DNA from 4 places in the Pseudomonas sp. GW821-FHT02H09 genome. Region 2 is predicted to be linked to each of the others. Evidence: predicted binding sites of a transcription regulator. Region 2 holds the regulator's gene; each other region holds the start of a gene.
What was found. Region 2 encodes sigma-54, which starts transcription at its own class of promoters, with help from an activator protein. Its sites were predicted from a motif close to ANTGGCATNNANNTTGCTNT; they were not measured.

Region 1: a site for sigma-54 is predicted at 1,282-1,301, ahead of AC07VR_RS05985 (circularly permuted type 2 ATP-grasp protein). Genes of this name have one in related genera too.
Region 3: a site for sigma-54 is predicted at 1,748-1,767, ahead of flgB (flagellar basal body rod protein FlgB). Genes of this name have one in related genera too.
Region 4: a site for sigma-54 is predicted at 1,842-1,861, ahead of AC07VR_RS12080 (pilin). Genes of this name have one in related genera too.

What each region holds. Positions count from the first base shown of each region.
Region 1 covers NZ_JBWKVA010000003.1:318,525-321,821, reverse strand. The annotation lists gene AC07VR_RS05995 (hypothetical protein) at 226-486, shown strand; gene AC07VR_RS05990 (ribonuclease E inhibitor RraB) at 678-1,019, shown strand; gene AC07VR_RS05985 (circularly permuted type 2 ATP-grasp protein) at 1,333-2,742, shown strand; gene AC07VR_RS05980 (alpha-E domain-containing protein) at 2,755-3,297, shown strand, end outside.
Region 2 covers NZ_JBWKVA010000001.1:154,812-158,108, reverse strand. The annotation lists gene lptB (LPS export ABC transporter ATP-binding protein) at 1-692, shown strand, start outside; gene AC07VR_RS00670 (RNA polymerase factor sigma-54) at 963-2,456, shown strand; gene hpf (ribosome hibernation-promoting factor, HPF/YfiA family) at 2,533-2,841, shown strand; gene ptsN (PTS IIA-like nitrogen regulatory protein PtsN) at 2,854-3,297, shown strand, end outside.
Region 3 covers NZ_JBWKVA010000023.1:27,238-30,534, forward strand. The annotation lists gene AC07VR_RS25840 (chemotaxis protein CheV) at 1-577, shown strand, start outside; gene cheR (protein-glutamate O-methyltransferase CheR) at 622-1,449, shown strand; gene flgB (flagellar basal body rod protein FlgB) at 1,810-2,217, shown strand; gene flgC (flagellar basal body rod protein FlgC) at 2,221-2,664, shown strand; gene flgD (flagellar hook assembly protein FlgD) at 2,680-3,297, shown strand, end outside.
Region 4 covers NZ_JBWKVA010000007.1:258,432-261,728, forward strand. The annotation lists gene AC07VR_RS12070 (prepilin peptidase) at 1-410, opposite strand, end outside; gene AC07VR_RS12075 (type II secretion system F family protein) at 413-1,630, opposite strand; gene AC07VR_RS12080 (pilin) at 1,908-2,324, shown strand; gene AC07VR_RS12085 (BON domain-containing protein) at 2,696-3,052, shown strand; gene AC07VR_RS12090 (DUF748 domain-containing protein) at 3,275-3,297, opposite strand, start outside.

The sequences.
Region 1 (3,297 bases), on a different contig from region 2:
GGAGCGAGCTTGCTCGCGATGGTCGTTAACGATAACGCGTGTTTACTGGCTAAACGCGGCGCACTTAAGTCCATCGTCGGAACGCCGCCCGGAGCAAGCTCGCTCCTACAACTGCCTTAACTGACCGGCATTACGCCTGTTGGCGGCCTTCTTTATGCAAAGTCCCTGAGTGCTGTGGGTGGAACGATGCTCACTGCTCAAGGTCGAGATGATGTAAGCCCATCCATGGGTTTTATCGAGGAGGCACCAATGCAAAAGTGGGAAGTCACTTTCGTTGATGATCATGGTGTTCAAACCGTCGAGCAGTTTGACTGCGAGCAAGAACCCACCATGGAGCAGGCTGCGCACTTGATACTTGCAAAGTTGCTGCCAGTCCCGGCCGAGCTCGATCTCAATGATCTGGAAGGCCGTATCGATGACCCCACGGTCAAAAGCCTGAAAGATCAGTACAGCATTCAAATCCTCGATATCACCCCGGCTTCTTGAGGCTCTGGCACAGGGGCTGGCTTCGCGCTACTCTGCAATCGAGATCAGCGAATGAATCGCTAAGGTCTGGTCTCTTGTCAGCTACATGCTTGTTTCCCGGCGGCAATCTTATTGTCGTATCGCTTTCACCATTGTGGTTGCGAGCGCAGGGAGTACGGAAAGTCTATCCATCAGTTTGAGGAGGACGTTTCATGAGCACAGCCTATCAAGAAGACATCAGCAGCAGCGTGCTGCGCCGCATGAAAGAGGGCGGTTTTGATTTTTCACGATTCCATCCCATCGAGTTCTACGCCATTTTCCCGGATGAGGAGCGGGCGCGCAGGGCGGCAGGACATTTTCGCGGTGAGTCATTGAATGCTCAGATCAGCGTGCGTGATGACGGGGCCTGGCATCTGGAGCTAAGCAAGGTGATGTATGCCACCTACGGCGGCATCGGTGACTTCGAGCAGGATTTCGAGGCGGTGGTCGAGCCTCTGGGCGGGATTATCGAAGGTTGGGGCGTGAAGCAGGAGGTACGAGGGTTACTCGCATAACACCTATGAACAGCATCAACACTCAGCATCGGCTGACCTCAGGGTCGGCCGATTTCGTTTGTGGCTGTTGGAAGATCAAAAGATCGCGGATTATCCAGAGGTTCACGCGTGCAGCGAAATCAAGTCTGACTATGCTGGTGATAGCTATAGGCATTGCTTCGCAATGAAGCGGGGGCGATCGAGTTGGGGCGTTTGCTGCACGGGAATGGTGCGACACCTGCCGGGCTATTATCCAACTGATTGATATTAAAGCGTTTATGCCGCTGGCACGGGCCTTGCGAAGCCTTGGTGTCCGGGTGACAAGGAGTACGGCATGATCCGCACCTATTTTGATGAGATGTATGATGCCGGCGGCCAGGTCCGTCCGCATTATCGGGAGTTCGCCCGTTGGTTAGCCGAAACGCCTGACGAGCTTTTGGCACAACGGCGACGCGAGGCCGATCTGCTATTTCATCGCGCCGGTATTACTTTCACACTCTATGGTGATGAGCAGGGGACGGAGCGCCTGATTCCCTTTGACACTATTCCCCGAAGTATTCCCGCCAGTGAATGGCGGATCGTCGAACGTGGCTGCATCCAGCGGGTCAAGGCGTTGAACATGTTCCTCGCCGACCTCTATCACGAGCAGCGCATCATCAAGGCCGGCATCATCCCGGCCGAGCAAGTGCTGGCCAACGAGCAGTATCAGTTGGCCATGCAAGGGCTGTATCTGCACCGCGATATCTATTCGCATATTTCTGGCGTCGACCTGGTGCGTGACGGCGACGGCACCTATTACGTGCTCGAAGACAACCTGCGCACGCCCAGCGGTGTCAGCTACATGCTCGAAGACCGCAAGATGATGATGCGGTTGTTCCCCGAGTTGTTCGCTGCCCAGCGCATTGCGCCGATCGATCATTACCCCAACCTGTTGCTCGACACCCTGAAAAGCTCCAGCCCGCTGGAGAACCCCAGCGTAGTGGTATTGACTCCCGGACGCTTTAACAGCGCGTTCTTCGAACACGCGTTTCTGGCTCGGGAGATGGGCGTCGAACTGGTCGAGGGGGCTGATCTGTTCGTGCGTGATGACCGTGTGTTCATGCGCACTACCGACGGGCCGAAGGCCGTTGATGTGATCTATCGTCGTCTCGATGACGCATTCCTCGACCCCTTGGCGTTCAATCCCGACTCGATGCTCGGCGTGCCCGGTCTGTTGTCCTCTTATCGCTCTGGCAATGTAGTGCTGGCGAATGCCATCGGCACCGGTGTGGCAGACGACAAGTCGGTCTATCCGTTTGTCACCGACATGATCCGTTTCTATCTGGACGAGGAGCCGATCCTCAAGAACGTGCCCACCTGGCAATGCCGCAAACCCGAGGAGCTGTCCCACGTGCTGGCGAACCTTCCCGAACTGGTAGTCAAGGAAACTCAAGGTTCCGGCGGTTATGGAATGCTGGTGGGGCCCGCGGCGACGGCGGCGGAAATCGAGTCGTTCCGCGCGCGGATCAAAGCCAAGCCTCACGCCTACATCGCCCAACCGACCCTGTGCCTGTCGACCTGCCCGACGTTTGTCGAAAACGGCATCGCCCCGCGCCATATCGACCTGCGCCCGTTTGTCCTGTCTGGCCGGGAAACCCGGGTAGTGCCCGGCGGCCTGACCCGCGTCGCACTGCGCGAAGGATCCCTGGTGGTGAATTCGTCCCAGGGTGGCGGTACCAAGGACACCTGGGTGGTCGAGGATTGAAGGAAGCCTGCCATGTTAAGTAGAACTGCCTCGGATTTGTATTGGATGTCGCGTTACCTGGAGCGGGCGGAAAACCTTGCACGGATGCTCGATGTCAGTTATTCGCTGTCGTTGATGCCGCAGGACGGCCGTGGTGACGGTTTGCATGAGCTGGCGATGCCGCTGATGATCACCGGTACGCTGGATGACTATCTGGAGCGTCACGGTGCGTTGCATGCTGAACGGCTGCTGCACTTTTTCGCGCTGGACGCGGCCAACCCTGCGAGCATCTACAGCTGCCTGGGTGCCGCACGGGCCAGTGCTCATGCGGTGCGTGGGCGAATCACCGCCGACATGTGGGAAAACATCAATGCCACTTGGCTTGAGATTCGCGGTATCGCCGAACAAGGCCTTAGCCGCTACGGCATGAGCCGTTTTTGCGAGTGGATCAAGGAGCGTTCCCATCTGTTTCGCGGTGCTTCCTACGGCACCATCATGCGTAACGATGCATTTCGTTTTATCCGCCTCGGTACGTTTATCGAACGGGCCGATAACACCCTGCGCTTGCTGGATGCT
Region 2 (3,297 bases):
GCTACAAGAGCCGCCAGGTCGTGCGTGACGTCAGTCTGTCCATCGACAGCGGCCAGATCGTCGGCTTGCTCGGCCCTAACGGTGCCGGCAAGACCACCTGTTTCTACATGATCGTCGGGCTGGTCCAGGCCGATCAGGGTCGCGTACTGATCGACGACCTGGACGTCAGCCACCAGCCGATGCACGGCCGCGCACGGGCCGGCATCGGCTATCTGCCGCAAGAAGCATCGATCTTCCGCAAGCTGTCGGTTGCCGATAACATCATGGCCATTCTTGAGACCCGCAAGGAACTCGACAAGGCCGGACGTCGCCAGGAGCTGGAAAGCCTGCTGCAGGAATTCCACATCAACCATATCCGCGACAACCTCGGCATGAGCCTCTCCGGTGGCGAACGTCGTCGCGTGGAAATCGCCCGAGCCCTGGCCACCGCACCGAAGTTCATCCTGCTCGATGAACCGTTTGCCGGTGTGGATCCGATCTCGGTGGGAGACATCAAGCAGATCATTCATCACCTGAAGGCCAAGGGCATCGGCGTGCTGATCACAGATCACAACGTCCGTGAAACCCTGGATATCTGCGAGACTGCCTACATCGTTAACGACGGTCAACTGATCGCCGAAGGCGACTCCGCCACCATCCTGGCCAACGAGCTGGTCAAGGAAGTGTATCTGGGCCATGAGTTCCGCCTGTAAGCGCTGAGGTGTTGGGCAAGTCGTCAGAGCGCCGCTATCAATAAAACCCTATAAATTTTATTGTTACCGCGCTTTAGGCAAACACGCGCCCTCAGGTGTTCAGCCAATAGTCAGAGCGCCAGTAGCAATGAGATCCTGTAAATTTTTATTGTTACCGCGCTCTAGGCAAACACTTCAGTTTCAGGCATATAATTTGCTTATGTTTGGCGCTTCGGCGCCCTGTAGTGGATGGCGCATGTGCGCCGGCAAATAAGGTGTTAAGCCCCTGCCATGAAACCATCGCTAGTCTTGAGAATGGGCCAGCAGCTGACGATGACACCGCAGCTGCAACAGGCCATCCGCCTGCTCCAATTGTCGACCCTGGACCTGCAACAGGAAATTCAGGAGGCACTGGAGTCCAATCCGATGCTCGAACGCCAGGAAGAAGGCGACGACTTCGATAACGCCGACCCTCTGGCCGACAACGTCGAGCAGAAAGCCAATACCGATGTTCAGGAACCCTCTTACCAGGAAACCGCCCCGACGGTGGATAACCTCGAGGAAGGCGACTGGAACGAGCGCATCCCCAACGAATTACCTGTCGACACCGCTTGGGAAGATGTTTACCAGACCAGTGCCAGCAGCCTGCCGAGTAACGATGACGACGAGTGGGACTTCACCACCCGCACATCGGCCGGTGAGAGCCTGCAGAGTCATTTGCTCTGGCAACTGAACCTGGCACCGATGTCCGATACTGATCGCCTGATCGCCGTTACCCTGATCGATTGCATCAACAATCAGGGCTACCTGGACGAAACTCTTGAGGAAATCCTCGAAGCCTTCGACCCGGAACTGGACATCGAACTGGACGAGATTGAGGCCGTCCTGCACCGCATCCAGCAATTCGAACCCGCCGGTATCGGTGCGCGCAACCTCAGCGAATGCCTGTTGCTGCAGCTGCGTCAAATGCCAGCCAAAACACCTTGGCTGACCGAGGCTAAACGCCTGGTCACCGACTTCATCGACCTGCTTGGCAGCCGTGACTACAGCCAGCTGATGCGCCGTATGAAGCTCAAAGAGGACGAACTGCGGCAGATCATCGAGCTGGTGCAAAGCCTCAACCCGCGCCCAGGTTCTCAAATCGAATCCAGTGAAGCCGAGTACGTCGTCCCCGACGTCATCGTACGCAAGGACAACGAACGCTGGCTGGTGGAGTTGAATCAGGAATCCGTACCGCGCCTGCGGGTCAACCCGCAGTACGCCGGTTTCGTGCGCCGGGCCGACACCAGCGCCGACAACACCTTCATGCGCAACCAGTTGCAGGAAGCGCGCTGGTTCATCAAAAGCCTGCAAAGCCGCAACGAAACCCTGATGAAAGTCGCCACCCAGATCGTCGAGCATCAACGGGGCTTTCTCGAGTACGGCGATGAGGCGATGAAACCGCTGGTGCTGCATGACATCGCCGAAGCGGTCGGCATGCACGAATCGACAATTTCCCGGGTCACCACCCAGAAATTCATGCATACCCCGCGCGGCATCTACGAACTGAAATATTTTTTCTCCAGCCACGTAAGCACCTCTGAAGGCGGTGAATGCTCGTCTACAGCGATCCGCGCGATCATCAAAAAACTGGTTGCAGCGGAAAATCAGAAAAAGCCGTTGAGTGACAGCAAGATCGCTGGTTTACTGGAGGCACAAGGCATTCAGGTAGCCCGTCGCACCGTCGCCAAATACCGCGAATCCCTTGGGATCGCGCCTTCGAGCGAACGTAAGCGTTTGATGTAACGGGCCACGCCACAGCGTTCCAGTGGCAGGCATTTCTGCCTGCCGCTTTATGCACTGGCAACGAAGGAGAAGCTGTATGCAAGTCAACATCAGTGGACACCAACTGGAAGTGACCGAACCCCTGCGCATCTACATCGGCGAAAAACTCGAACGATTGGAAAGGCATTTCGACAAGATCACCAATGTGCAAGTCACGATGACCGTCGAAAAGCTGAAGCAGAAAATCGAAGCTACCTTGCATATCCCCGGCAATGAAGTGGTCGCCAACGCCGAGCATGACGACATGTACGCGGCAATCGACGCACTCACCGACAAGCTGGATCGCCAACTCAAAAAGCACAAGGAAAAGACCCAGAGCCTCCTCCAGGGCGCAACAGGTCGTTAACACTCCCAACCCATGATTCGACTTGAAAACATCCTGACCCCCGGCCGTTCTTTGGTGAACGTGCCGGGCGGCAGTAAAAAGCGCGCCCTCGAGCAAATTGCCAACCTGATCAGCCGCGAAGTGCCGGATCTGGGAATGCAAGATGTCTTCGAGAGTCTGATAGCCCGTGAAAAACTTGGTTCAACCGGTTTTGGCAACGGCATCGCCATTCCCCACTGCCGCCTCAAAGGCTGCGAATCGCCCATCAGTGCCTTGATGCACCTGGACGCCCCCATAGATTTCGACGCCATCGATGGTGCTCCGGTCGACCTGCTGTTTGTCCTGCTGGTCCCGCAAGCCGCTACCGATGCGCATCTGGAACTGCTTCGGCAAATTGCCAGCATGCTTGATCGCAAGGAAGTGCGCGAAAAACTTCGCAGCGCCGCAACTAATGAAGCCCTGTACCAGGTTGTCCTG
Region 3 (3,297 bases), on a different contig from region 2:
GATCCATCCGCCACCCAAGGGCACCGGGCGCGATCATTATTTGACGGCAGTGACCCGGGTCGACAATCAGTTAGTCGAAATCATCGATGTCGAGAAGGTCCTGGCTGAAGTGGCGCCGGCGTCGGAATCCATTTCGGCGGGTGTGGTGGACGTTGAAACGCAGCGCAAGGCGGTTTCCCTGCGGGTGCTGACGGTCGACGATTCGTCGGTAGCGCGCAAGCAGGTCACGCGTTGTCTGCAGACCGTCGGGGTCGATGTAGTGGCATTGAACGACGGCCGACAGGCGCTGGATTACCTGCGCAAGCTGGTCGAGGAGGGCAAGAAGCCGGAAGAAGAGTTCTTGATGATGATTTCCGACATCGAGATGCCCGAAATGGACGGCTACACGCTCACGGCCGAGATCCGCAGCGATCCACGCATGCAAAAGCTACATATCATCCTGCATACTTCGTTGTCAGGTGTATTCAATCAGGCGATGGTGAAGAAGGTCGGTGCCGATGACTTCCTTGCCAAATTCCGTCCTGATGACCTGGCGTCCCGGGTAATCGACCGGATCAAAGCAGCAGATAACAGCTAGGGCGTTTGCCCTTGGCGGTCAACACGATTTAAGAGGCGGCATCATTGTCTACGGGTAATTTGGATTTCGAACAGTTCCGGGTCTTCCTGGAAAAAGCCTGTGGCATTTTGCTCGGTGAAAACAAGCAGTATCTGGTGTCGAGCCGTCTCAATAAACTCATGGAGCAGCAGGGCATCAAATCGTTGGGTGAGCTGGTTCAGCGCATTCAGACCCAGCCGCGCAGCGGGTTGCGCGAGATGGTGGTGGATGCCATGACTACCAACGAAACCCTGTGGTTTCGTGACACCTATCCGTTTGAAGTATTGAAGAACAAAGTATTGCCCGAGTCGATCAAGGCCAGTCCTGGCCAGCGCCTGCGCATTTGGTCGGCGGCGTGCTCGTCGGGGCAGGAACCGTACTCATTGTCCATGTCGATCGATGAGTTCGAGCGGACCAACATGGGTCAGCTGAAAATGGGTGTGCAGATCGTTGCCACCGATTTGTCCGGCACCATGCTGAACAACTGCAAGACCGGCGAATACGACAGTCTGGCCATTGGCCGCGGTCTCTCCGCGGAGCGGCTGCAACGGTACTTCGATCCGAAAGGGCCGGGGCGTTGGGCGATCAAGGCACCGATCAGGAGTCGGGTGGAGTTTCGTTCGTTCAACCTGCTCGATAGCTATGCAAGTCTTGGCAAGTTCGACATCGTGTTCTGCCGCAACGTGCTGATCTACTTCTCCGCTGAAGTGAAGAAGGACATCCTGCTGCGGATTCACAGTACGTTGAAGCCAGGTGGCTATCTGTTCCTCGGCGCATCCGAAGCGCTGAATGGCTTGCCGGATCACTACCAGATGGTCCAGTGCAGTCCTGGAATCATCTACCAGGCGAAGTGATTTGCCAGCGTCATAAAAAACGGGAGTCCTCAGGGACTCCCGTTTTTTGTCCTCCGAAATGATCGTTCCCACGCTCCTGCGTGGGAATGCATCCCGTGACGCTCTGCGTCACATCTCGAAGCGGACGCAGAGCGTCCATGGCGGCATTCCCACGCAGAGCGTGGGAACGATCACGGATCTCATGCATCCCGACATCTCGAGCGGCAGAAAAGCGGCAGGCGGCGGAAATCAGTTGCCGCTTTTCTGGCATTGCCACCTTGCCGATGCCCGCAAAGCCCCGGTTTACGGCCTTTCGTGAATTGGCACGACGCTTGCTATGTTCATCGCACGAAAAATCTGGTCACCCGAAGGTTTCCCGGCATGAGCATCAGCTTCGATAAAGCGCTCGGTATCCATGAACAAGCCCTGGGCTTCCGCGCTCAGCGTGCTGAAGTTCTGGCCAACAACATCGCCAACGCTGACACCCCTAATTACAAAGCTCGGGATCTGGATTTCTCTGCCGTGCTTGCTGCGCAGAATGAAAAGACCAAGAGCGGCACTTTCGCGTTGAACATGACCAATAGCCGTCATATCGAAGCCGAAGGTCTGGGAAATGGCGACGAGACGTTGCTGTATCGCACGCCAATGCAACCCTCGATTGACCAAAACACCGTGGACGCCCAGCTGGAACAGTCGAACTACGCGGAAAATGCGGTCAACTTCCAGGCCAGCTTCACGCTGCTCAACAGCAAATTCAAAGGGCTGGTGTCAGCCCTGCGCGGAGAGTAATCCATGTCTCTTGCCAGTGTTTTCAATATTGCCGGTAGCGGCATGAGTGCTCAAACCACTCGTTTGAACACCGTCGCCAGTAACATCGCCAACGCCGAGACCGTGTCTTCGAGCATCGACCAGACCTACCGGGCCCGTCACCCGGTGTTCGCCACCATGTTTCAGGGTGGTCAGAGCGGCGGCAGCAGTTCGCTGTTCCAGAGCCAGGATGCCGCCGGCCAGGGCGTACAGGTGCTGGGTGTGGTTGAAGACCAGAGCAACCTGGAGGCGCGCTACGAACCGAACCATCCGTCAGCCGATGCCAAGGGCTATGTCTACTACCCCAATGTCAATGTGGTTGAGGAAATGGCCGACATGATTTCCGCCAGTCGCTCGTTCCAGACCAATGCGGAAATGATGAACACCGCCAAAACCATGATGCAGAAAGTCCTGACCCTCGGTCAGTGATAAGGGGCGACTCAGATGACGAGTGTTACCGATACCACGAGCGGCCTGGATCTCAGCCAGATCCTTGCTAACTCTTCGGTCAAGACCAGTACCACCAGCACCTCGGGTCTTGCGGCGGCAACCAGTGGCACTACGGGCAAGAATGCCTTGGGCAAGGATGCTTTCTTGCAGCTGCTGGTCACCCAGTTGAAGAACCAGAACCCGCTGTCGCCGCAGGACAACAGTGCGTTTGTCGCTCAGCTGGCTCAGTTCAGCAGCCTGGAAGGCATCACCACGCTGAACACTTCGGTCAACTCTATCGCGAGTACCTTCCAGTCGTCGCAGGCGTTGCAGGCTTCTTCCCTGGTGGGTCGCTCGGTGGTTGCTCAAACCGGTACGGCCGTGGTCGATACAACCAAGAGCCTGACGGGCAGTGCAGTGATCCCCTCGTCGGTTGCCGACGCTACCGTGAGCATCACGGATAAAAACGGCAATGCGGTGAAAACCATCGACCTGGGTAGCCAAAGCGCCGGTAACGCCAGTTTTGTCTGGGATGGCACCAACGATGCCGGTGTCAAGGTCGATCCGGGCACTTATACCTTCAAGGCGAATGCCACGATCGATAGCAAGTCGACGGATTTGGTCACTTATCTA
Region 4 (3,297 bases), on a different contig from region 2:
ATCAATACCAGCCCCGCCTGCCAGCCAAAACCGAAATGCCAGGCGACGAAGGCAGAAAGCAGTCCGCAGGCCAGTTCGGTGACCGGGTAGCGTTTGCTGATAGGGGCCTTGCACTTCGCACAGCGGCCTCTCAATAGCAGATAGCTGAGGACGGGGATATTTTCCCAGACCCGAATCGGCTGAGCGCAGTGCGGGCATTGAGAGTGGGGCAGCAGCAGGTTGTAGGTCGGGCCTGGCGCCTCTGGCGGTAAGCCCAACACATCATGGGCTTGCTCCCTCCATTCGCGTTCGAGCATTTTTGGCAGGCGCCAGACCAGCACGTTGAGGAAGCTGCCGATAATCAGTCCCAGGACCAGCACTGATACAACAAAGGCCAGCGGATAGTTGGCCAAAAAATCGTTCAAGGGCATATTCAGATCGCTGAGCCGAGTTGGAAGATGGGCAGGTACATGGCTACCACCAGACCGCCGACGATAACGCCAAGAGTCACCATGATGAACGGCTCCATCAGACTGGTCAGGTTATCGACCATATTGTCGACTTCACCCTCATAGTAAGTTGCGACCTTTTCCAGCATGTCGTCCAGTGCACCCGATTCTTCGCCAATGGCGGTCATCTGGATCGCCATGTTCGGGAAGACGCCGCAAGTGCGCATGGAGAAATTCAGCTGTATGCCGTTCGAGACATCCTGCCTGATGCGATTGACCGCGTTCGTGAACACGATATTGCCTGTGACGCCAGCCACCGAATCCAGAGCTTGCACCAGTGGTACGCCGGCAGCAAAGGTGGTGGAGAGTGTGCGGGCATAACGAGCCACGGCTGATTTGTACATCAGCGTGCCCACCAGCGGCAGTTTCAGCAGGCTGACGTCCAGCCAGTCACGCAAGCGTTGTGAACGTTTGCGCGTATGCCGGAAACCAAATACCACAGCGACAATCCCGACCAGCACCAGTAGCCACCACTGCTGCATGAACTCCGAGAGGGCGATGACCATCAGGGTGAAGGCCGGGAGTTGCGCACCTAAACCTGAAAATACCGTCTGGAATTGCGGGACCACCTTGACCAGCAGAATGCCAGTCACAATGCTCGCGACGAAGATCACGGCCAAGGGGTAGGTCATGGCTTTCTTGATCCTGGCTTTGAGGGTTTCACTCTTTTCCTTGTAGGTTGCCACCCGCTCCAACAAGGTTTCCAGAGCTCCGGCCTGCTCACCGGCGTCCACCAGGTTGCAGTACAGGTCATCGAAATACTGCGGTTTTTTGCGCAGCGCCGCGGCAAAACTGTTGCCGGCCGCGACTTCCTGTTTCACCTCGCTCACCAATTTGCGCATGTTGGGGTTATCGAAACCTTCACCGATGATGTCGAAGGACTGCAGCAACGGTACTCCGGCTTTCATCATGGTCGCCATCTGACGGGTGAACAGAGCGATATCCACGGGTTTGATGCGTTTGCCGGCGTTAAAGATCGAGCCGTTTTTTTTTCGTACTTTACCCGGGCTAATGCCTTGCTTGCGTAACTGCGCCTTGATCAGCAGCGGATTATGGCCGCTCAGTTCGCCGGTCATTTTGGTGCCTTTTCTATCGGTACCTTCCCACGCGTAAACACTGACTTTTACTGCTTTGACTGCCATCGTTCAGTCTCACCACTTTATCGATCCCGGCTCGCCCCACCGTGTTGGCAGGGTGTTGACCCGCAAGTCGATGGATTTGATTTATAGCGTAGTCGGTCAGATCAGCAAGCCAGCGGCAGGCGAGTGACAAAAAGTGTCATTTTGTGCAGTTTCTGGGGATAAGGGCGATGCGCCAGCAGCCTCGCGCACCCGCAGACAAAGGCCCAACGTGTTTGGCATGCACTGTGCGTTGACCTGTATAGGTCATCAGACTTCACTTAATGCCTGGAGCTTGTCTATGAATAGTCAAAAAGGGTTTACCTTGATCGAGCTGTTGATCGTGGTCGCGATCATCGGCATTTTGGCCACCTTTGCGTTGCCGCTTTATACGAAATATCAGGCGCGGGCCAAGAGTACGGCCGGTCTGGCAGAGATATCCGCGCTGAAAGTTTCATTTGAAGACATCATCAATCAGGGCACCGATCCGACATTAGCCTTGGTGGGCGGCACCGCTACTACGTCTAACTGCACAATGACCGCATCAGGTACCGCCTCGACGGGTGCAGGCACAATTGCTTGCACGATTCTGAATGCTCCGGGCCCTGTGCTGAGCAAAACCATCACTCTCACCCGCACACACGACGAGGGCTGGACCTGCTCTACCACTGTGGAGCCTGAGTACTCTCCAAAAGGTTGTGCTGCCAGCGGTACGTAGCGTTCTCGCAAGCCGGTAAACCAGTAAGAAGTGCCCCGGCTAGTGAAGTCAGGGCACTTCTTATGGGGAAAATCGAAGATGAACCGAGGGTGATCAGCGGAGTCGTTTCAGTCTATTCATAGCAGGTTAGATCAAACCGTAAATGGCCAGAAACTCAGGGTGTCAGGAACTTTTGTGATACTCGCAACTTGCATGCAGATTACATACAGGTCATGCAATCTGCACGATTCAGGAACTTTGCTTATATCTCAATACATTGATTTTCAAGTATTTATTTTTATCCTGGAGTTGGCACAACGCCTGCTATATCTCTGCTAGACCCTGTCGCCAAAGCACGGCGCAGGCTTTCTGGAAAAACAGGAGTTACTCGTATGAAGAGGTTCGCTATCGCTGCCGCTACGGCAACCGCTCTGACCCTGACCATGGCCAATGCTGCTTTTGCCCAGACCACTCAAACCACCCAGTCGCCAATGCTTGTGGCTGCTGGTGAAATGGCGAAGGTCAAGGAAGTCACTTCTGACACCTGGATCACGACTAAAGTGAAAAGCGATCTGGTAACCGAGAAAGGTATTCCTGGCACTGACATCAAAGTTGAAACCAACAAAGGCGTGGTTTCTTTGTCCTCGACTGTTCTTGTAACCGACGCACAGAAAAAAATGGCAGTGGATATCACCAGGAAAATCAAAGGCGTAAAAGCCGTATCGGCTGACGGTCTGAAAGCCGAGTAGGGTTCAAGCTTCTCGCCTGGGCTGGGAGAAGGGGACGACAGGCGCTCCAGCAGTACGTCTGTCATTCCTCCAAGGTTCATGCCAAAAGCCATGCAGACGTGGTCATTACAGACTCCGGCACTGAGTGTCGGAGCTTGTTTTATTTGAAGCGCAGCGTATCGGCCTGAGCCTGGCTGGCGGCAGAGGCCAATGCCAGGCTGAGCAAGAAGCGTGTTTGCATGTTTACTCGCTGTCCAGATGCAGCG